One region of the Streptomyces luteogriseus genome, then DNA from elsewhere that is predicted to be linked to it. Evidence: riboswitches for the same ligand, from Rfam matches in the RefSeq annotation. Region 1 holds a riboswitch; the other holds the start of a gene.
What was found. Region 1 has a riboswitch for thiamine pyrophosphate ahead of BJ965_RS10680 (thiamine ABC transporter substrate-binding protein). Riboswitches for the same ligand answer to the same signal wherever they lie in the genome.
Positions count from the first base shown of each region.

Region 2: another riboswitch for thiamine pyrophosphate. It lies ahead of thiO (glycine oxidase ThiO); the one in region 1 lies ahead of BJ965_RS10680 (thiamine ABC transporter substrate-binding protein).

Region 1 covers NZ_JACHMS010000001.1:2,467,193-2,478,163, forward strand. The annotation lists gene BJ965_RS10640 (ABC transporter ATP-binding protein) at 1-206, shown strand, start outside; gene BJ965_RS10645 (hypothetical protein) at 188-1,858, shown strand; gene BJ965_RS10650 (VOC family protein) at 1,994-2,401, shown strand; gene BJ965_RS10655 (LOG family protein) at 2,426-3,547, shown strand; gene BJ965_RS10660 (LAETG motif-containing sortase-dependent surface protein) at 3,694-4,383, shown strand; gene BJ965_RS10665 (maleylpyruvate isomerase family mycothiol-dependent enzyme) at 4,521-5,321, opposite strand; gene BJ965_RS10670 (ABC transporter ATP-binding protein) at 5,347-6,366, opposite strand; gene BJ965_RS10675 (ABC transporter permease) at 6,366-7,967, opposite strand; gene BJ965_RS10680 (thiamine ABC transporter substrate-binding protein) at 8,006-9,091, opposite strand; TPP riboswitch at 9,168-9,274, opposite strand; gene rlmN (23S rRNA (adenine(2503)-C(2))-methyltransferase RlmN) at 9,328-10,434, opposite strand; gene BJ965_RS10690 (hypothetical protein) at 10,649-10,971, shown strand, end outside.
Region 2 covers NZ_JACHMS010000001.1:6,391,209-6,402,179, forward strand. The annotation lists gene BJ965_RS28440 (sulfite oxidase-like oxidoreductase) at 24-674, shown strand; gene BJ965_RS28445 (deoxyribonuclease IV) at 717-1,595, opposite strand; gene pknB (Stk1 family PASTA domain-containing Ser/Thr kinase) at 1,654-3,591, opposite strand; gene BJ965_RS28455 (thiazole synthase) at 3,685-4,482, opposite strand; gene thiS (sulfur carrier protein ThiS) at 4,485-4,685, opposite strand; gene thiO (glycine oxidase ThiO) at 4,682-5,866, opposite strand; TPP riboswitch at 5,864-5,975, opposite strand; gene BJ965_RS28470 (hypothetical protein) at 6,028-6,378, shown strand; gene BJ965_RS28475 (NAD(P)/FAD-dependent oxidoreductase) at 6,411-7,652, shown strand; gene BJ965_RS28480 (Rv2175c family DNA-binding protein) at 7,763-8,128, shown strand; gene thiE (thiamine phosphate synthase) at 8,463-9,122, shown strand; gene metF (methylenetetrahydrofolate reductase [NAD(P)H]) at 9,221-10,144, shown strand; gene BJ965_RS28495 (SCO2102 family sporulation regulator) at 10,201-10,971, shown strand, end outside.

The sequences.
Region 1 (10,971 bases):
GCGCCCATGTGCTGCGCACCCTCACCACCGCGGCCCGCTCCCACCGCATCACCGTCGTCCTGGCCACCCATGACGCGGAGACCGCGGCCCTCGCCGACCGCACGGTGTCGCTGCTGGACGGGCGGCGCGTGCAGACGGTGCACCTGCCGCCGGTCGCCGAGCCCCGCGAGCCGGAAGGCCGGGCCGCGTGCTCGCTCTCCGTCTGACCCGCGGCGCCCACCCCGCCGTCCAGCTGCGCCGCCTGATGGTCGCGGCGGCCTCGGCGGGCACGGCCTTCCTGCTGCTCTGCGCCCTGGGCTGGGCGCTGGGCCACCCCGGCACCCCCGGCACCGCACTGCTGCGGCTGGCCTGGTGCGCGGCCCCGCTGGCCGCCACGGTGTACCTCGCGGTCGCCGTGGCCCGTACCGACCCGGGCACCAAGCCCCGCGCGGGCCTCTCGGCGATCGGCCTCGGCCCGGTGCGCATGATGGCCGTCTCGGCGACGACGACGGCCCTGTCCTGCACGCTGGGCGCGATGCTGGCCCTGCTCGTCTTCCTGCATCTGCGGGGCGACCTGACGGGCATGCCCTTCGACGGTGCCGCCGCCGAGGCCCTCGCCGCGGACCACCCCCTGCCGCTGCCGGGCGCCCTGACCCTGCTGGCGCTCGTGCCCGTCGGCGCGTCGGTGGCGGTGGCCCTGGCCCTGCGTCCGCGCGAGACGAGGACTGCCGCGCCCCGGACGGCCCGGCAGTACGGCCGTTTCGGCGCGTACCGGCGCACCAGCACCCGCGATACCTTCGGCGCGTACGGCCGGTTCGGCCGGCAGATCGTCCGGCCCGCGAACCGCCGCGGCACCGGGCCCGCCGCGACGAATGATGCCGAGCCCGCCGCGACGAGCGGCCCGCCCGCGGCCCGGACCAGTGGGTCCGCACCGGCGGCGCTGGCGGGATCCGGCGGCGCCGTGAGCGCGGTCGCCGACCCGCCGGCGAGGCTGCCCGGCCGCGTGCTCGACGGCGCGGCTCAGCCGGGCGCCCCGGAGACGGGCGCAGGGGAATCGACCGGGCTCCCCTCAGCCCCTTACCCGGCCCCGCCGGCAGCGGCGGGCGCGCACGGCCCGGCCGGCGATCCCGGTCAGTGGCTCAGCCCGCGCGCGGCGGCGCCGGACGCGGCCGGAGCCATCAGCCCCGCAGGGGCCCTGACCCGGCATCCGGGCCCGGGCGGCACGGAGTCCGGCCCCGCCGACGACTCCACGGCCCGCGAAGCGGCCCTGCCGGACACCATCGCGGCCCCCTCCGGTCTCCCCTGGGGGATCACCGTGCTGGCCGCGGGCCTCGCCGTGGTGAGCTACACGAGCCGTACCGCCCCGACGCCCCCCGACCTCTCCTTCTCCGGCGCCTCCCCGGGCGTGATGGCGGGCTGGGCGCTCGCCGCCGTCGGCCTGGCCTTGGCCGGTCCCGGCCTGACCCATCTGTGCGGACGGCTGCTGCAGTGGGCCCGCCCCGGCGCCCTGCGGCTCCTGGCCGGCCGCATCCTCATGGCGGAGGCCGTCCGTATCGGACGTCCCCTGGGCGTCGTCAGCGCGGTCGGGTCCGCCGCGTGGGCCATGGCGCTGCTGCACGGCCCGGACGGTCTCTCGCTCGGCCCGCTCACCACCCTCGGCGTGCTCCTGGTGACCGGCTGCACGACGGCCACGCTCTTCACCGCGGCCGTCGAGGCCCGGCAGGCCCGGGCGGAGACCACCGCCGCACTGCTGCGCCTCGGCGCCCCCGCCACGGTGCTGCGCAGCGCCGCCGCCCTGCGCGCCGCCGTGCTGCTCGCCCTGTTCGGTCCGCTCGCCCTGACGGTCGCGGAACTGGCTGCGCTGCCCCTGGCGCGCTGAGCCCGGCGGCTGTCGCTGCCCTCGCTCCGCCCGCTGGAAAACTCGTACGAGAAAAATCTCCGCACGGCGATGAGTTCCGGACCGGCCCCCGGTCTATCCCGCGTAACCACACGGACTTGATGGGAGAGACCTCGCATGTACCAGCAGATGATCTTCGTGAACCTGTGCACCGGCGACCTCGGCGCCTCGAAGAAGTTCTTCACGGAGCTGGGCTTCACGATCAACGAGCAGTTCAGTGACGACACGACGGCCTCGGTGGTGATCAGCGAGTCCATCGTGGTGATGGTGCACACCAAGGAGAAGTACGCCCAGTTCACGAAGAAGGACATCGCGGACTCGAGGAAGAGCAGCGAGGTGCTGATCGCGCTGAGCTCCGAGAGCCGCGAGAAGGTCGACGAACTGGTCGAGAAGGCGGTCGCTGCGGGAGGTTCCGTCTCGGGCGAGACCCAGGACCACGGCTTCATGTACGGCCGTGCCTTCGACGACGTGGACGGCCACACCTTCGAGGTCGTGTGGATGGACCCCGCGGCCGTCCAGGGCTGACGGTGTGCGGCCTAGCATGGGCGGGTGCAGACGATGCCCGCCCATGCGGCCCACCATGACGACCGTGAGATAGAGACCCTCGAGGAGTTCGACGCGACCGTCTCGGCGCGCGGCACCCTCGCCGGACACCGCGTCCAGGCCGTCGACCTGACGGACCGTACGCGCGAACTGCTCACCACGGACACGGCGGGCGCGGTCTTCCTCGGCTGCGCGATGCGCGGGGACGCGGACGCGAAGGTCCGGGCCGACGGCGCCCTGGTCTTCCCGCCGGTCCCGGGCCTGCCGTTCGACCCGTTCCGCGGCCTGGTCTACTCCCCGGACGAACTCTTCGCGTCCCTGGCCGACGGCTACGAGGCCACGCCCGACGCCCTCGCCTACGCCTGGTTCCAGCGCACGAAGGCGGACCGCGACATCTACGCGTCCATGCTCCGTTCGGTCCACGACGACTCCGTATCGGACGCGCTCGACGAACTCCTGTCCGGTGCCCGGGTCGTGGGGGTCATGGGCGGCCACGCGATGGCCCGAGGCACCGAGGAGTACGCCGGTGCCGCACGGCTCGGCCGCGAGCTGGCGCGCGCCGGCTTCACCATCGCCACCGGCGGCGGCCCGGGCGCCATGGAGGCGGCCAACCTCGGCGCGTACGCCGCTCCCTTCGGCGAGGAGATGCTCACCGAGTCGCTCGAACTCCTGGGCAAGACACCGCACTTCTCGCCGTCGATCACCCAGTGGGCCTCGGCCGCCTTCGAGATACGCACCCGCTGGCCGCAGGGCGGCCGCTCGGTGGGCATCCCGACCTGGTTCTACGGCCACGAGCCGCCGAACGCCTTCGCCTCCCACATCGCCAAGTACTTCGCCAACGCCACCCGCGAGGACGGCCTGCTGGCCCGGTCCAACGCGGGTGTGGTGTTCCTGCCGGGCGCCGCCGGGACCGTACAGGAGATCTTCGACAACGCCACGCCCAACTACTACGGGTCGCGCGGCGAGCCGACGCCGATGGTGCTGGTGAACCGCGTGCACTGGACGGAGAAGCTGCCCGCGTGGCCGCTGCTCCGGTCGCTGGCCGCGGGGCGCTCGATGGAGGCCCGGATCGCGCTGGTTGACCGGATCGAGGAGGCGCCGGAGGCCCTGAAACGTCTCGGCGGTTAATAAGAAGGCAAAGCAAGTGCTTGCAACCTGCATATGCGTTGACACTACTTATGCGGCGCTTATAGACCTGTGAGCCTCACGGTAGTGCTGATGTCCAGTCAACACTGCCTCAGCCCCCCGCTTTAGCAATCCTGTAAAGGACAAACGTGGCAGTTCTGTCCGTATCCCGCCGCGCACGTGCCGTGCGCGTCCTCGGTGTCGTCTCCGCCTCGGCCGCGCTCGCGCTCGGTACCGCGGGCAACGCGCTCGCCTGCGACATCAGCGAGTTCTCCGCCGAGGCGAAGTGCGATGGTGACAAGGGCGTCATCTCCGTCACCGATGTCGACCCCGCCGGCATCCCGGCCACGGTCACCGTGTACCTGCAGAACAACGGCGCCGACGCGAAGAAGGTCGGCACGCAGGTGGTCAAGGGCTCGCGCGAAGGCACCACCATCACCTTCACCGAGGACTGGGAGCCGAACGCCGAGTACCGCATCCACGTCAAGGCCGCCCGCTACGTGGACGCGGACATCAAGCCGAACCTCGTCACCCCGGCCACGGCCTGCAAGAAGGAGGAGGAGCCCCCGGCTTCGACTCCCCCGGCGACGCCGACCCCGTCGGCCTCCCCGTCCAAGCCGGCGGAGGAGACCGAGACCCCCGCCCCGGAGCCGTCGGAGAGCCAGAGCACCTCGCCGGCTGCCAACGCCCCCGCCCCGGCCGGTGACTCCAACCTCGCCGAGACCGGCGCCAACTCCAACACCGGCCTCATCGCCGGCATCGCGGCGGCCCTGGTCGTCGTCGGTGGCGGCGCGGTGTTCTTCGGCATGCGCCGCCGCGGGGCGAACAGCGACAGCTGACACCCGCGCACAGCGTGCCGTGGCCCGTCCCCCACCAGGGGGCGGGCCACGTCCCGTCTCAGCCCCTCCCCCACCAGGGGGGCGGGCCACGCTCGCCTCAGCCCCTCCTCCACCAAGGGGCGGGCCATGGCCCCGTCTCAGCCGAACGTCGCCCGCTCCAGCCAGAACTCCAGCAACTGGCGCTCGCCCAGCACCTCCAGCTCCGGTGCGTCCAGCGGCAGCCGGCGGTAGAACGCCAGCAGGACGGAGGTGAGCGGCCCGCGCAGGGCCACGGTGGCCTTCTCGTGACCCCGGCGCCAGGCGACGCCGTCCTCGGTGAGTTCGACGAGCCACTCGGCGTTCACCTCCGGCCCGGTGTCGGTGGCGTGCAGGTGGATGCTGCGGCCGGGGCCGCGCAGTTCCCCCGCCGCGTCGTGCGGCACCGTCCGCTGCACGTACTCCACGATCTGCAGCCACTCGTCGAGCGCGTCGGCGGCCACCTCGGGCGCGACCTCGTAGGGCAGCCCGGCCGCGAGCGTGGCGTCCGCGCGGTGCACGGTGATCTCGTGCGTCACCCTGCGGGCCCAGAACCCGGCGTTGAGTATTCCGGCCCAGCCCCACACCTTCGTGTCCGGCCCGGCCTCCCGCAGTGCGGCGACGAGTTGCTCTCCGCTCTCCGCCAGCCATGCGTCCAGCGCGGCCGCGTCCCCCCGCGCCCCGGGCCCGGCCGCACCCGGCACCCGCTCCTCCGGCACCTCCTCCTCGGCCCGGGTGCGCACCATGAGCTCCACCCAGCGCAGGGCACCGCCCATGTGCCGTACGAGGTCCTCCAGGGACCACTCCGGGCAGGTCGGCACCGTGCCCGACAGGTCGGCACCGGAGGTCACCACGGACCTCAACAGGCCGACCTGGTGGGCGATTTCGTCGCAGTAACGGTCGTGCGCGAGTAGCGGCGTCATACCCCGCACCCTAGGCGGCGGACGATCAGCCGAGCACCACGATTTCGGCCGCGTCGAACTCCACTCCGACCTCGTCCCCGGTCTCCGGCGCGTCCCGCAGCACACAGGCCGCCTCCAGGCGCGGGGCGTCCGGGGGCTGGAGGTGCACGGTGACATGGGTGCCCCTGAAGGTGCGCGCGGCCACGGTGCAGCGCAGGCCCACGTCGGCGGGCACCAGGCGCACCCCGGCGGGCCGCACCAGCAGGGTCCGGGTGCCCTGCGGTGCGTCCTCCGGCACCGGCACCTTGCCCCACGGCGTGTCCGCTGCCTCGGTCCCCACCGTCGCCTCGACCACGTTCTCGAAGCCCAGGAAGCGGGCGACGAACGCGTCGGCGGGCCGCTGCCACACCTCGAGGGGCGTACCGGACTGGGCGATCCGCCCGTCCCGCATCACCACGACCCGGTCGGCCAGCGCGAAGGCCTCCCCCTGGTCATGCGTCACGGCGAGCACGGTCGTGCCCAACCGCCTGAACAGTTGCTTCAGTTCGACGACCAGCCGCTCCCGCAGCGACCGGTCGAGCTGTCCCAGCGGCTCGTCCAGCATCAGCAGCCGGGGGCTCGGCGCGAGGGCCCGGGCCAGCGCCACCCGCTGCTGCTCCCCGCCGGACAACGCGGCGACGGCCCGTCGGCCCGCGCCCGGCAGCCCCACGAGGTCCAGCAACTCCCGCACCCGCTCGGCCTGTCGCCGCTTCGGCTCGCCGTGCATCCGCAACCCGAAGGCCACGTTGCCGCCCACGTCCCGCTGCGGGAACAGCTGGTGGTCCTGGAACATCAGCCCGATACCGCGCCGGTGCGCCGGCAGGCCCGCCTGGTCGCGCCCGTCGAGCATCACCCTCCCGGAGTTCAGGGGTTGCAGGCCGGCCACCGCCCGCAGCAGGGTCGACTTGCCGCTGCCGCTGGGTCCGAGCACGCACACGATCTCGTGCTCGGCGACCTCCAGATCGACGGCGTCCAGTACAGCCCGGCCGCCGAAACGGACCGTCGCGTCCCGCAGGGCCAACAGCATCAGAACTCCCCCGTCCGGTCCGTGCGCAGCCTCTCCAGCACCAGCAGGGCCACAGCGCACACCACCATCAGAATCGTCGAAAGGGCCATCGCCTGGCCGTAGTTGAGGTCACCGGGCCGACCGAGCAGCCGGGCGACGGCCACCGGCAGCGTCGGCCGGTCGGGCCGTGCGATGAACACCGTCGCCCCGAACTCCCCGAGCGACACGGCGAAGGCGAACCCGGCCGCGATCAGCAGCGCCCGCCGCACCATCGGCAGGTCCACCTCCCGCCACACCCGCCAGGGCGAGGCACCGAGCACCGAGGCCGCCTCCCGCAGCCGCACGTCCACCGCCCGCAGCACGGGCAGCATGGTCCGGACGACGAACGGCACACCCACCAGCGCCTGTGCGAGCGGCACCAGGATCCACGAGGACCGCAGATCCAGCGGCGGCTCGTCGAGGGAGATCAGGAACCCGAAGCCGACGGTCACCGCGGACACCCCGAGCGGCAGCATCAGCAGCGCGTCGAAGCCGCGCACGAGCCGCCCGGCGTCCCGGCGGGTGAGCGCCACCGCGGCGAGCCCGCCGATCAGCACGGCGATGAGGGTGGCGGCGACGGCGTACGACAGGGAGTTGCCGATCGCCTCGATCGGCGGGACCAGGAACACTCCCCCGTCCTCGCTGGTCAGCGCCCGGTAGTAGCCGAGGCCCGGCGCGTCCAGGGACCGCTGCACCAGCACGGCCAGCGGCAGCACCAGCAGCACGGCGATGGTGAGGAGCACGCCGCCCAGCAGCGTCCACTGCCCCGCTCCGCGTGGCCGGCGCGCGGTCACGGACGCGTCCACCAGCCGCAGCGCGGTCTCCCGCCGCCGCACGGTCCAGGCGTGCACCGCGAGGATCGCGCCCACCGCCGCGAACTGGATCAGCGTCAGCACGGCCGCGGTGGACAGATCGAAGATCTCCGAGGTCTGCCGGTAGATCTCCACCTCCAGGGTGGAGAACGTGGGCCCGCCGAGGATCTGCACGACACCGAAGGAGGTGAAGGTGAACAGGAAGACCATGAGTGCGGCGGCGGCCACGGCCGGGCCGAGGGCGGGCAGGGTGACCTGCCGCCAGGCCTTCAGCTGGGACGCCCCGAGCATCCGCGCGGCCTCCTCCTGCCGCGGGTCGAGCTGCGCCCAGAGCCCGCCGACGGTCCGGACGACGACCGCGTAGTTGAAGAAGACATGCGCGAGCAGGATCGCCCACACCGTGGTGTCCAGGCGTACGCCCCACAGCTCGTCGAGCAGCCCGCCCCGGCCGACCATCGCCAGGAACGCCGTACCGACGACGACCGTCGGCAGCACGAACGGGACGGTGACGACCGCCCGCAGGACCTGCTTGCCCGGGAAGTCGAAGCGCGCGAAGACGTACGCGCCGGGGAGCGCGACGAGCAGGGTGAGCGCGGTGGAGACCAGCGCCTGCCAGGTGGTGAACCACAGGACGTGCCGGACGTCGGACTGCGCGAGCACCTCCCCGATCCGCCCGAAATGCCACGCCCCGTCGGTCTTGAGGCCGCGCGCGACGATCGCGGCGACGGGGTAGGCGAAGAAGACCGCGAAGAACACGACGGGCGCGGCCAGCAGACCGAACCGCGCCGCCGCGCCCCGCCGCCGGGCGGCTACTTCAGTACGAGTGAGGTCCACGACTTGACCCACTGGTCACGGTGGTCGGCGATCTTCGCCGGGTCCATGGTCTCGGGGTCCTTCACCTGCGGCCCGTACTTCACGAAGTCCGGCGGCACCTGGGCGCCCTCGGTCACCGGGTAAACGAACATGTTGAGCGGCATGTCCTCCTGGAACCTCTTGCCGATGAGGAAGTCGAGGAGGGCCTTGCCACCCTTGCTGTTCCTGGCGTTGCCGAGCAGCCCGGCGTACTCGACCTGCCGGAAGCAGGTGCCCTCGGCGACCCCGGTCGGGGCGGTGGTGGGCTTCGGCTTGGTGTACAGCACCTCGGCGGGCGGCGAGGAGGCGTACGACACCACGAGCGGCCGGTCGCCCTTGGCCTTCTTGCCGCTGCTGGAGCCGGAGAACTCCTCGTTGTAGGCCTGCTCCCAGCCGTCGACGACCTTCACACCGTTGGCCTTGAGCTTCTTCCAGTAGCCCTCCCAGCCGTTGTCCCCGTACTCGGCGGCGGTGCCGAGCAGGAAGCCGAGGCCGGGTGAGGAGGCGGAGGCGTTCTCGGTGACCAGCAGGTTCTTGTACTGGGGCTTGACCAGATCGTCGAAGCTCTTCGGCGGCTCCAGATCGCGGTCGGCGAAGTACTTCTTGTCGTAGTTGACGCAGATGTCGCCGGTGTCGATGGGCGTGACCCGGTGCCGGTCCCCGTCGACGCGGTACTCGGCCTTGATCGTGTCGGAGCCCTTCGGCTCGTACGGCTGGAACAGGCCGTTGTCGAGGGCCCTCGAGAGCAGGGTGTTGTCGACGCCGAAGAAGACGTCGCCCTGCGGGTTGTCCTTGGTCAGGATGGCCTTGTTCACGGCCTGCCCGGCGTCGCCGTCCTTCAGGACGTCGACCTTGTAGCCGGACTGCTTCTCGAAGGCCGCGATGACGTCCTTGGACACGGCCCACGAGTCGTGGCTGACGAGCGTCACGGTCTTGGAGTCGCCGGACCCCTGACCGCCGTCGGACGATCCGCACGCGGCGAGCGTGCCGGCCATGCCGAGCCCGACGACGACAGCCGTCAGTCGCTTCTTGGTGGTGCTCACTGGATTCCTCCTGGAGTGACCAGGAGAAGACGCGGCCCTGCCCGGGACTTCCGGGGTCCCGGGCAGGGCGCAACAGCTCGAGTGGTGACCGATCTCCCTACCCAGAATGACCTGGGCCAGGTTCGGAGGGTCTGCGGCCGTGTGCCGCACTCTCAGCGCTGTGGCGCTCCCCTGTCGGAATATGCAGATGTCGAATACGAGGTTGCCGATATGAAGATGTGCTTACGACGGTCAGACTACCGTTCGGTGGCCGCGAGCTGACCACACGCCCCGTCGATCTCCTGACCACGGGTGTCCCGGATCGTCACCGGCACACCATGGGCGGCGATGGCCTCCACGAACGCCTTCTCGTCCTCGGGCCGGGAGGCGGTCCACTTCGACCCCGGCGTGGGGTTCAGCGGGATGAGGTTGACGTGCACGGGCCTGCCCTTGAGCATCCGGCCGAGCCGGTCACCACGCCAGGCCTGGTCGTTGATGTCCCGGATCAGCGCGTACTCGATGGACAGCCGCCGCCCCGACTTGGCGCTGTACTCGAAGCCGGCGTCCAGCACCTCGCGGACCTTCCAGCGCGTGTTCACCGGCACGAGGGTGTCGCGCAGCTCGTCGTCGGGGGCATGCAGCGAGATGGCGAGGCGGCACTTGAAGCCCTCGTCGGAGAACCGGTGGATGGCCGGGACGAGGCCGACGGTGGAGACGGTGATGCCGCGCTGCGAGAGGCCCACCCCGTCGGGCTCGGGGTCGGTGAGCCGCCGGATGGCACCGGCGACGCGGTTGTAGTTGGCGAGCGGCTCGCCCATGCCCATGAAGACGATGTTGCTGAGCCGAGCCGGTCCTCCGGGCACCTCCCCGTCCCGCAGCGCCCGCATGCCGTCCACGATCTGGTGCACGATCTCGGCGGTGGACAGATTCCGGTCCAGCCCCGCCTGCCCGGTCGCACAGAACGGGCAGTTCATGCCGCATCCCGCCTGCGAGCTGATGCACATGGTCACCCGGTCCGGGTAGCGCATCAGCACGGACTCGACGAGCGTCCCGTCGAACAGCCGCCACAGCGTCTTGCGCGTGGTGCCCTGGTCGGTCGACAGGTGCCGCACGACGGTCATCAGCTCGGGCAGCAGCGCCTCCCGCAGCTTCCCCCGGGCACCGGCCGGAATGTCCGTCCACTGCTCCGGATCATGCGCGTACCGCGCGAAGTAGTGCTGCGAGAGCTGCTTGGCACGAAACGGCTTCTCCCCGACAGCGGCTACGGCCTCCTTGCGCTCGGCAGGAGTGAGATCGGCGAGATGCCGCGGCGGCTTCTTGGCTCCGCGGGGGGCTACGAAAGTGAGTTCTCCGGGTGCAGGCATAACCCATCCAGTGTGGCAGATCAACTCCGGTTGCCCAGGCCAGAGTGGGGTGGGGGTGGTCACCCGTGGGCGTCGGCTGTCAGCGTTGGTCGGCCTCGCACGGCCCAGGGACGGCCCAGCCGAGGTCTCTTGCCTCGTTGGGTCCGGGATGCAAGTCGGCGAAACCGATAAATTCCCTGCCTACACGCCTGGCGTTATGCCTATCCTGTGAATCATGGCGCGACAGTTGCAACCATGGTGGATTGATCCCGCACTTCCGGGCTGCGAAGTGGGTGGGTCTGGGCGGTCAGGTATGACGTCAGATGAAATCACCCTCAAGAACCTCGCAGAGTTCTCGCATGCTCACGCTGATTACCGAATCAAGAATCACCAGAACGCGTACGACAGGATTGACGCCATATTGGCGCTCAAGAGATCCATGCAAACCCGTCTAGAACACTTAGATCGGCTATACGGGTTTAAGCAGTACCCGGAGTTCAAGCAGCTCGGTCCTCTCGGTCTCCTGGACCACTGGGGAGTCATTCGTCGGCGGATGCT
Region 2 (10,971 bases), 3.9 Mb from region 1:
CCGGGGTCTGTCAGGATGGAGTCATGGGTCAGCCGCTGGAACACGAATCGGGAGAAGGGCGCGATCCAGCAGGAGCGACGCAACCCGACCTGCCCCCGGGACAGCGGTTGCAACGCGGCTGGCCGGTCACGCACTACGGCCCCGTCCCCAAGTTCCGGCCCGAGCGCTGGGAGTTCCGGGTCTTCGGCGCCACCGCGGACGGCGGCAAGCACTGCTGGACCCACGAGGAGTTCACAGCGCTGCCCCACACCACCGTCGTGGCCGATCTGCACTGCGTCACGAAGTTCAGCATGCTGGGCGCCGAGTGGGGCGGTATCCCCGCGCGCACACTCCTCGACCTCGCCCCGCCCGCGGACGACGTCACCCATGTGATGGTGTGGGCCGAGTACGGATTCAGCTCCAACCTCCGGCTGTCCGACTTCGCCGGCGAGCAGGTCCTCTTCGCCACCCACAAGGACGGCGAACTGCTCACCGCCGAGCACGGTTTCCCGCTGCGCCTGATCGTCCCCCACCTCTACGCCTGGAAGGGCCCCAAGTGGGTGCGCGGTGTGGAGTACATGACCGCCGACCGGCGTGGGTTCTGGGAGGAGCGGGGCTACCACAACATCGGCGACCCCTGGCAGGAGCAGCGCTACTCGTACCAGGAGTTGCCCGGGGACGGGCCCGACCTCTGACGGCCCGGCCGTCGCTGACGGGCTCGGGCGGGGCCGGACGGCTCAGCCGTCGCGCAGCTTCTTCAGCCGCTCCACGTCCGCCGCGTGCCCCTGCTTGCCGCCCGGAGTCTCGATGATCAGCGGCACGCCCTCGGTCGCGGGGTGTGTCATCAGGGCCCGGAACGGGTCCTCGCCGATGTGGCCGACGCCGATGTTCTCGTGCCGGTCCTTGTGGGCACCCACCACGTCCTTGGAGTCGTTGGCGTGGATCAGCTTCAGCCGGCCCTCGCCGACCGTGTCCACCAGCAGGTCCAGCGTCCGGTGCATACCGCTGGGGCCGGTCAGGTCGTGCCCGGCCGCGTAGATGTGGCAGGTGTCCAGGCACACGCCGAGCATCGGGTGGGCGTCCAGCGCCTCGAAATACGGGCCGAAGTCCCACGTCCGTGAGCACAGGGAGGCGCCCTGGCCGGCGGTCGACTCCAGCAGCAGGAACGGGTCGTCGTCGTGGGTCAGCTCGTCCAGCAGCGGAAGCAGGTGCTCCCGCACCTGCTTCAGCGCCACCGACCGCTCCCGCCCGCCGGTCGCGCTGCCGGTGTGCACGACCACGCCCAGCGCCCCGATCTCCCGCCCGCGCCGCAGCGAGTGCCGCAGCGACTCCACCGACCGCTCCACGGTCGCCTCGGTGTGCGAGCCGAAGTTGATCAGATAGGGAGCGTGCACATAGGCCGGGACCGACTCGGCCGCGCACGCCGCGCGGAACGCCTCGTCCTGCTTCGGGTTTCCGGTCGGCGTGGCCCAGCCGCGCGGATTGGCGACGAAGACCTGGACGGCCTCCGCCTTCAGATCACGGGCGTACGACAGGCCTACGGAATGGAGCCCACCGGCCACGGGGACGTGGCCGCCCACCGGGTTGCGGGAGGGGCCGGGCAGCTGACTGTTCACCCGTTCAGGGTGTCATGCGTCCGGCCCTGCCCCGTCCACGGGCTCCCGCCCGCAGCCGTCACCTGATCTTGATGGTGATCGTCGAGCCCTTGGGCGCGGTCCGGCCGCCCTCGACGGACTGGCTCTTGACCTCGTCGCCGAAGATGCCGAACAGCCCGCGGTCCTCGTCGACCTCGAACCCGGCGCCCTCCAGCGCCTGCCTGGCGTCGTCGACGCTGTCGCCGACCACGTCCGGAACCTCGATCATCTCGGGGCCCTTGGACAGCGTCAGCGTCACCGTGTCGCCCTCGGCCGCCCGGCCGCCGGACTTCGGCGTCTGCCTGACCACCTGGCCCTTGTCGTACTCGGAGGAGGTGACCCGCTCGGTGGCGATCTTCACCTTGAGGCCGGCCTCCGTCAGCTCGGACCGCGCGTCGGCCTCGTCCGAGCCGGTGACATCGGGGATGTCGATGGGGGCGCCCTTGCTGACGACCAGCGCGACAGCCGTGCCCGCGCGGACCTTCGTGCCGTCGGCCGGGCGCGCGGAGATCACCGAGCCGCGTGGCACGTCCTCGCTGAACTCCCGGGTGACCATGCCCGGATCCAGCCCGTCCTTCCTCAGCTGGTCCTGCGCCTCGCCCAGCTTCTGCCCGGCCAGAGCGGGCACGCGCACGGTCTCGGGGCCATCGGAGATGGTGAACGACACGGCGTCGTTGACGCGGATCCGGGCGCCCGGCTCCGGGTCGCTGCCGATGATCGTGCCGCGCTTGACGGTGTCGCTGTGGGCGTGGCTGACCTTGCCGACCTCCAGACCCGCGTCCTGCAACCGGTCCTCGGCCTCGTCCTGGGTCTTCGCCAGCAGCGGCGGGACCTTGGTGAACTGGCCGGAGTTGATGTACCAGACGCCGGCGCCGAGGCCGAGCGCGAGCAGGACCGCGACGACGATCGCCGCCGGACCGCGCCGGATTCCCGAGCGGCGCCGGGACGGTGGGGGCGGCGGCGGGGACGCGAAGCGGCTGGTGCGGTCGAGGGCGGGCCCGGAAGCGTGGTCGTCCCCGTCCGCCGGCAGCGGACGCGGCGTGGTCAGAGCACGCGGGATCACGGTCGTCCGGTCGTCGCCGTTGTCGTGGTCCACCGCGAGTGCCTGCGGCGGCACCGCGTCCAGCTGGTCCTCGTCCAGCCGGCCGCGTCCGTCACGGACCTGCGCGAGCAGCGCCACCGCGTCGTACGGGCGCAGGGCAGGGGTCCGGGCGGTCGCGGAGGCCACCATCTCGTCCAGCTCGTACGCCATACCGGGCACGGCGGCCGAGGGCGGGGGCACGTCCTCGTGCAGGTGCTTGTACAGGATCACGGCGGGGGAGTCCCCGTCGTGCGGCTTGTCGCCGGTCAGCATCTCGTAGAGCATCACGCCGCACGCGTACACGTCGACGCGGGGATCGGCGGTGCCGTCCTCTATCTGCTCCGGCGCGAGGTACGAGACCGTGCCGAGGACCGTGCCGGTGGTGTTCGTGACCGTGTCCACGGCCCGGACGAGCCCGAAGTCGGCGACCTTCACCCGGCCGTCATCCCCTATCAGGACGTTCTCGGGCTTCATGTCGCGGTGCACGAACCCGGCGCGGTGCGCGGCGCCCAGCGCGGCCAGCACCGGCTCCAGGATGTCCAGCGCGGCCCGCGGCTGCAGGGCCCCGCGCTCGCGCAGCACGTCACGCAGGGTGCAGCCCGCGACGTACTCCATCGCCAGGTACACGTACGAGCCGTCGTTGCCCTGGTCGAAGACCTGCACCACGTTCGGGTGGGCCAGCCGGGCCACGGACTTCGCCTCGCGGATGAACCGCTCCACGAACGAGGCGTCGACCGCGAGCGCGGGGTGCATCACCTTGAGCGCGAGGACCCGGTCGAGCCGGGTGTCCACGGCCCGGTAGACCGTGGCCATCCCGCCGACCGCGATCCGCGAATCGATGCGATACCGGCCGTCGAGCACCTGCCCGACCAAGGGGTCCTGAAGGGTCGTGTCCACGCAGGCGAGTGTACGAGCCGACACCGACAGCTCTCCCGCCCCGCCCGTTTTCGGGGCGGGACTGCAGCCGACCTGTGACGTGTGGACGAGCACCTACTGGAAAGCGGGCCGTTCCGGGTCCAGGGCGGCCCTTCCCTCCGTCGGAGACGACGCCTGCGCGAAATGCCGCCGCGGGATCCGCCCCGCCCGGTACGCCAGCCGCCCCGCCTCCACGGCATGCCGCATCGCGTCGGCCATCAGCACGGGCTCCTGCGCCCGCGTCACCGCCGAGGCGAGCATCACACCCGCACACCCCAGCTCCATCGCCAGCGCGGCGTCCGAGGCCGTACCCGCGCCCGCGTCCAGGATCACCGGCACGCGCGCGTGCTCCACGATCAGCTGGAAGTTGTGCGGGTTGCGGATCCCGAGACCGGAGCCGATCGGCGAGCCCAGCGGCATGATCGCCGCACAGCCCACGTCCTCCAGCTTCCGGGCCAGCACCGGATCGTCGTTGGTGTACGGCAGCACCGTGAACCCGTCGTCGACCAGGGTCTCGGCCGCCTCCAGCGTCTCGATCGGGTCCGGCAGCAGGGTGCGCTCGTCGGCGATGACCTCCAGCTTGACCAGGTCCGTGCCGAGGGCCTCGCGCGCGAGCCGGGCCGTGAGGACGGCCTCGCCGGCGGTGAAGCAGCCCGCCGTGTTGGGCAGCACCCGGATGCCCAGCTTGTCCAGGACGGACAGCACCGAGCCGTGCACGGAGGCGTTCACCCGGCGCATCGCGACCGTCGTCAGCTCCGTGCCGGACGCGACCAGCGACCGCTCCAGCACGTCGAGGCTGGGCGCCCCGCCCGTGCCCATGATCAGACGGGACGTGAACGACGTACCACCGAGGGAGAACGGATCGTCGGCCATGGTCAGCCTCCTTGGACGGCGGTGAGGACTTCCACGCGGTCTCCCTCGGACAGGGGCGTGGCGGGCCACTGCGTGCGCGGGACGACGGTTTCGTTGAGGGCGGCGGCCACGCCCGAGGGTGCGGCGGTGAGCGACCTCACGACGGCGTCGAGAGCCGTGCCGGGCCGGACGTCCCGGGGTTCCCCGTTGACGGAGATGTTCATGCGGGCTGCTCCGAGAGTGCGGTGGCGGGAGTGAAGCGCTTCGGCGTGAAGGGGCGGGCCTCCTCGGGGAGTTCGCCCGTCGCCAGGACGTGCGCCATGGCGTCGCCGGTCACGGGCGTGAGCAGGACGCCGTTGCGGTAGTGGCCGGTGGCCAGCAGCAGCCCCTCCAGACCGGTCGGGCCCAGCAGCGGCGCGTTGTCGGGGGAGCCGGGCCGCAGCCCGGCCCGGGTCTCGGTGAGCGGCAGCTCGGTGATGCCCGGGACCAGCTCGTGCGCGTCCCGCAGCAGCTCGTACACGCCGCCCGCGGTCACCGTGGTGTCCCAGCCCAGCTCCTCGCTGGTCGCCCCGACGACGAGCTCGCCGCTCGCGCGCGGCACCAGATAGACATGGCTGCCGCGCACCACCGCGCGCACGGTCCGGCTCAGGAACGGCCCGTGCCGCCGTGGCATGGTCAGCCGCAGGACCTGCCCCTTCACCGGCCGCACGGGAGGCAGCACGTCCTGCGGGACACCCGCGAGCCGCCCGCTGAGACTGCCCCCGGCGAGCACCACCTGCCCGGCGGCCGCCTCGGTCCCGTCGGCCAGGACGACACCCGTGGCCCGGTCCCGGACGACGGTCAGCCGCTCCGCCCACGTCCGGTGGAAGACCACGCCCGCCCGCTCGCAGGCGGCGACCAGCGCCCCGGCCAGCCGCCGTGGGTCGATCTGGTGATCACCGTCGACCCGCAGCCCGCCGCGCACGCCCGGCGCGAGCATCGGCTCCAGGCGCCGGCACTCGCGCCCCGACAGCCATTGCGACTCCAGGCCCGACTGCTGCTGCAGGGCGTGCAGTTCGCGCAGGTGGGCCCGGTCGTCGGCGTCCAGGGCCACGGCGAGTGTGCCGCAGCGGCGGTAGCCGAGGTCCTGGCCGGTCAGCTCGGTGAGCTCGGCGGCGAAGTCCGGGTAGCGGCGGGCCGAGGCGAGGTTCAGGCCGAGCAGGGTCTGCTCGCCGTAGTGCAGTTCCGTGACGGCGGCCAGCATGCCGGCCGCCACCTGTGCGGCTCCGCCGCCGGGCTCCGGGTCCACGACGGCGGTGACGAACCCGCGTTGCGCGGCCCGCCAGGCCGTGACCAGGCCGATGATCCCGCCCCCGATGACCAGGACGTCCGACGATGCGGACACGGATGTGGACGTAGGCGACATGGGCGTCCAGCCCCTCCCTTCGCCGGCATGACCCGGATCAGGTTCGTACGGTCGGAGGCCGCCAGCCTCCCTCTCAGCCCGGTGCGTCCGGGCTCCCGCGAGTGCTTTACGTTGGCCACCCTAGCCCGATGCCGTACGCCGCAGTAAGGGAGCCTCCGTCCATGGCCCGATCCCTCGACGGTCTCGTCCTCGCCCCGGTCACCGACCAGGCACCGGGTCAGGTGGGCACCCGCACCCGGTTCACCTACCACGAGCGGCAGGGCGAGATCTGGGCCGAGTACACGGGCGGCGACGTCGTACGCGGGCATCTCGTGGGTACCCGGGAGGGTGACCGCCTGGACTTCCGGTACGTCCAGCTCAAGCGGGACGGGACCACGTCCTCGGGGCACTGCGTCTCGACGGTCGTGGAGCTGCCCGACGGGCGGGTGCGGCTGGAGGAGACCTGGGAGTGGGAGTCCCAGCGGGGCGACGGCACGAGCGTTGTGGAGCAGGTCACGGCGCATGAGGACTGACTGACAATTCGTCAGGTGTCTATGGTGATCAGGTGAGCGAGCAGACGCAGGAACCAGGTTCGTCCGCGCCGCGGCGCGTCGTCGTGGCGGGCGCGGGCATGGCCGGGGTGCAGACCGCCGTCGCCCTGCGCGAGCTGGGCTTCACCGGCGACGTGATCCTGATCGGAGCCGAACCCCACCAGCCCTACGACCGGCCCCCGTTGTCCAAGGCCGTCCTGCTCGGCAAGTCCGAGGGCTCCGCCTTCGACGTCGACTTCGAAGCACTCGCCATCGAACTGCGGCTCGGCTGCGAGGTGCTGGGCCTGCGCCCGGCCGACCACGAGCTCGACACCGAGGACGGGCCCGTGCCCTACGACGTCCTGGTCGTCGCGACCGGCGCCGAACCGGTCCGGCTGCCGGGCGCGGAGGGCGTGCCCGGCGTGCATCTGCTGCGCACCCTGGACGACGCCGAGCGGCTGCGGCCCGTGCTCGCCCGGCGGCACGACATCGTGGCCGTCGGCGCGGGCTGGATCGGCGCCGAGTTCGCCACGGCCGCGCGCGAGGCGGGCTGCGCGGTGACGGTCGTCGAGGCCGCCGAACGGCCGCTCGCCGGGGCGCTGCCCGCCGAGGTCGCCGCCCCGATGGCCGGCTGGTACGCCGACGCGGGCGCGGTCCTGCGGACGCACGCGCGCGTGGAGCACGTCGAGCCCGGAGCCGTTCTCCTGGACGACGGATCGCGGCTGCCCGCGGACGCGGTGGTCGTCGGCATCGGCGCCCGCCCCGCGACGGCCTGGCTGGCCGATTCCGGGATCGAGCTGGGCACCCACGGCGAGATCGTGGCCGACGAGCATCTGCGCTCCACCGTGCCGGACGTGTACGCGGTCGGCGACTGCGCCTCCTTCCCTTCCGGGCGCTACGGCGAGCGTCTGCTGGTCCACCACTGGGACAACGCCCTCCAGGGGCCGCGCACGGTGGCCGTGAACATCGTCGGCCGCGCCGCGGGGGAGGCACCGGCGGTGTACGACCCGGTGCCGTACTTCTGGTCCGAGCAGTTCGGGCGGTTCGTCCAGTACGCCGGGCACCACGCGGCAGCGGACACGACCCTGTGGCGGGGCGACCCCTCCGGACCGGCCTGGACGGTGTGCTGGCTGCGCGGGGAACGGCTGGTCGCGCTGCTGGCGGTGGGCCGTCCCCGGGATCTGGCGCAGGGCCGCCGTCTGATCGAGTCGGGCGCCGCGATGAACCCGGTACTGCTGACGGATTCGGCCAGGCCCCTGAAGGCGGCCACGGCGTAGGCGCCGGGCCGTCGCGAGGCCGCCGGACGCAGCTGCCGGGCGGGGATGCGTCCGCCCGGCCGGACCGAGCCGACTTCCGACTGTCAGTGGGAGATGGCAGGCTGGTTTCCGTGACCGAGATTGACGCAAAGATCGATGCTCTCGTCCCCGCCTGGCTCACCCTCCCCGACATCGCCGAACAGTTCGGCGTCGAGGTGACGCGTGTGCGGCAGCTGGTCAAGGACGGCCAGCTCATCGCCGTACGCCGAGGTGAGAACCGCGCGCTGCACGTCCCTGCCGCCTTCATCGACGGGGACAAGGTCGTCAAGGGCCTGTCCGGGACCCTGACGCTCCTGCGGGACGACGGCTTCACGGACGAAGAGATGCTGGAGTGGCTCTTCACCCCGGACGACAGCCTGCCCGGCACCCCCGCGCAGGCGCTCAGCGAGAACCGCGGCACGGAGGTGAAGCGCCGCGCCCAGGCGCTCGCGGTCTGACCCGGCCGCGACGGGAGACAACCGTCCGGCGCCATGGGTGCGGGGGCCGGACCTGAACGACCGCCCGAGTGGGGGCCGTGGCCCGCGGGGTCACGGCCCGGGGGTGACCCGCGCCCGTTCCGCCCGGGCTCACGCGGGCCCGGGGCGGGCGTAAGGTGCCCGAGGCGCTCGCGGCGGGACGGGAACACTCCCGTGTCGCCCGCCCGGCGGCCACATGCTCCGGCATCCGGGAGCCGCTCACCCCGCAGCCGGGTGTTCCGGCACCCCGGAGGCGCCGACCCGCGGGCGTCGCGCCCGCCGCACGACACCGACACCGACACCCTGGGGGACACGCATGACCGGCACCGCAGCCGCCACCGCACGGGCCCGGCTCGCCGACGCCCGGGTCTACCTCTGCACCGACGCGCGCAAGCGGCAGGGCGACCTCGCGGACTTCCTCGACGCCGTACTGTCCGGCGGCGTCGACATCGTGCAGCTGCGGGACAAGGGCATGGAGGCCGGCGAGGAGCTGGAACACCTGGCCGTGTTCGCCGAGGCCTGTGCCCGGCACGGCAAGCTGCTCGCGGTCAACGACCGGGCGGACGTCGCCCACGCCGCCGGCGCCGACGTCCTGCACCTCGGCCAGGGTGACCTCCCGGTCCCCGCGGCCCGCGCGATCCTCGGCGACGAGGTCCTGATCGGCCGCTCCACGCACGCCGAGTCCGAGGCCGCCGCGGCCGCCGTCCAGCAGGGCCTGGACTACTTCTGCACCGGCCCGTGCTGGCCGACCCCCACCAAGCCCGGCCGCCACGCCCCCGGCCTGGACCTCGTCCGGTACACCGCCGGTCTCGGCACCGGCCGCCCCTGGTTCGCGATCGGCGGCATCGACCTCGGCACCCTCGACCAGGTCCTGGAAGCCGGTGCCCGGCGCGTGGTCGTCGTACGGGCGATCACCGAGGCCGACGACCCGGGGGCCGCCGCGGCGGAGTTCGCGAAGCGGCTGCGGGAGGCGTAGCCACGACGGTTTGTCCAAGGGATGGACAACAAGCGGACAATCCGGGCAAATGTCAGCCCCCGGTTGGGGGACCGACCGCCCCTGGCTAACCTGCCGGTATGGCCCTCGGCACCGCATCCATCAGGTCGGACCACGCTCGCACCGTCCGCGACATGCTCGCGGACGGCAAGACGACGTACTCGTTCGAGTTCTACGCGCCCAAGACCCCGAAGGGCGAGCGGAACCTGTGGAACGCGCTCCGCCGGGTCGAGGCCGTGGCGCCCGACTTCGTCTCCGTGACCTACGGAGCGGGGGGTTCCACCCGCGCGGGCACCGTCAAGGCGACCGAGGCGATCGCCTCCGACACCACCCTCACCCCGATCGCCCACCTCACCGCGGTCGACCACTCGGTGGCCGACCTGCGCAACATCATCGGCCAGTACGCCGACGCCGGGATCCGCAACATGCTCGCCCTGCGCGGCGACCCGCCCGGCGACCCGATGGGCGACTGGGTGCCGCACCCCCGGGGCCTGGCCTACGCCGCCGAACTCGTCGAGCTGATCAAGGCCTCCGGCGACTTCTGCGTGGGCGTCGCCGCCTTCCCGGCGATGCATCCGCGCTCCGCCGACTGGGACGCCGACGTCCGCCACTTCGTCGACAAGTGCCGGGCGGGCGCGGACTACGCCATCACGCAGATGTTCTTCCAGCCGGAGGACTACCTCCGGCTGCGCGACCGGGTCTCGGCCGCCGGCTGTGACACCCCGATCATTCCCGAGGTCATGCCGATCGCGAGCGTGAAGACGCTGGAGCGGATCGGGTCGCTCACCAACGCCGCGTTCCCTCCTGTCCTGAAAGAGCGGATCCTCACAGCAAAAGACGATCCGGCCGCTGTACGCTCCATTGGGATCGAATTCGCCACGGAGTTCTGTGCGCGGCTGCTCGCCGAGGGCGTGCCCGGCTTGCACTTCATCACGCTCAACAACTCCACCGCGACACTCGAGATCTACGAGAACCTGGGCCTGCACCACTCACCGCAGGCCTAGACCGTTCGCACCGGTATACGACACACTGCGTAACGGCCACTGGGAGAGGGGCGTACATGGGCTGGGCGGTCCTCTACATCGCGTTCGGCATCGTCGCGCTGTGGCTGCTGGGCGAGGTGCTGCTGCAGTACAAGGCGCGGCTGCGCTGGCGCCTGCTGGCCTTCGCCGGGTTCCTCGGCGTCGTCGTCGGTGTCCTGATTCCGTCGGTCGTCGTGATCGGACTGGGCGCGGCCGCCTTCGCGGTCGGGCAGACGTACGTCACCCTGTCGTTCCGCAGCGGCTTCGCGGCCGGCTGGGCGATGAACGCGCCCGCGCTGGGTGGCAGCAAACGCCGCCGCGGTGAGCGCGGCCGCCAGGAGCCGACCCTCGAGGTCTCCGGCCTCGAGGCCGAGGGCGGCTACGGCGAGGAGGCCGGCGCCTACCGTCGCGACCCGGGCGCATACGGCCAGGACGACGACTACGACCGCGACGACGTCTTCACCCCCGCCCGCCCCGTTCACGATCCGACGGCCGCCGAGACCACGGCCGTCTACGAGCCGCAGCCCATGCCCGACGACACGGGCTCCTACGGCGTCTACGACACCAACGGGTACCAGGCCGCGGGGCAGCAGGCCCAGGACCAGTACGCGGCCCAGACGGCCGACCAGTCCTACTCCTACGACTACTCCGGCTACGGCCAGCAGCAGGGGTACGACGCCACGGGCCAGCAGCAGTACGCCGCCTACTCCGACCCGTACATCGGCTCCTCGAACTACGGCCAGGGCTCTTACGACACCACGTACGGTGACCAGCAGTACTACGGCCAGCAGGGCTACACCCAGGACCAG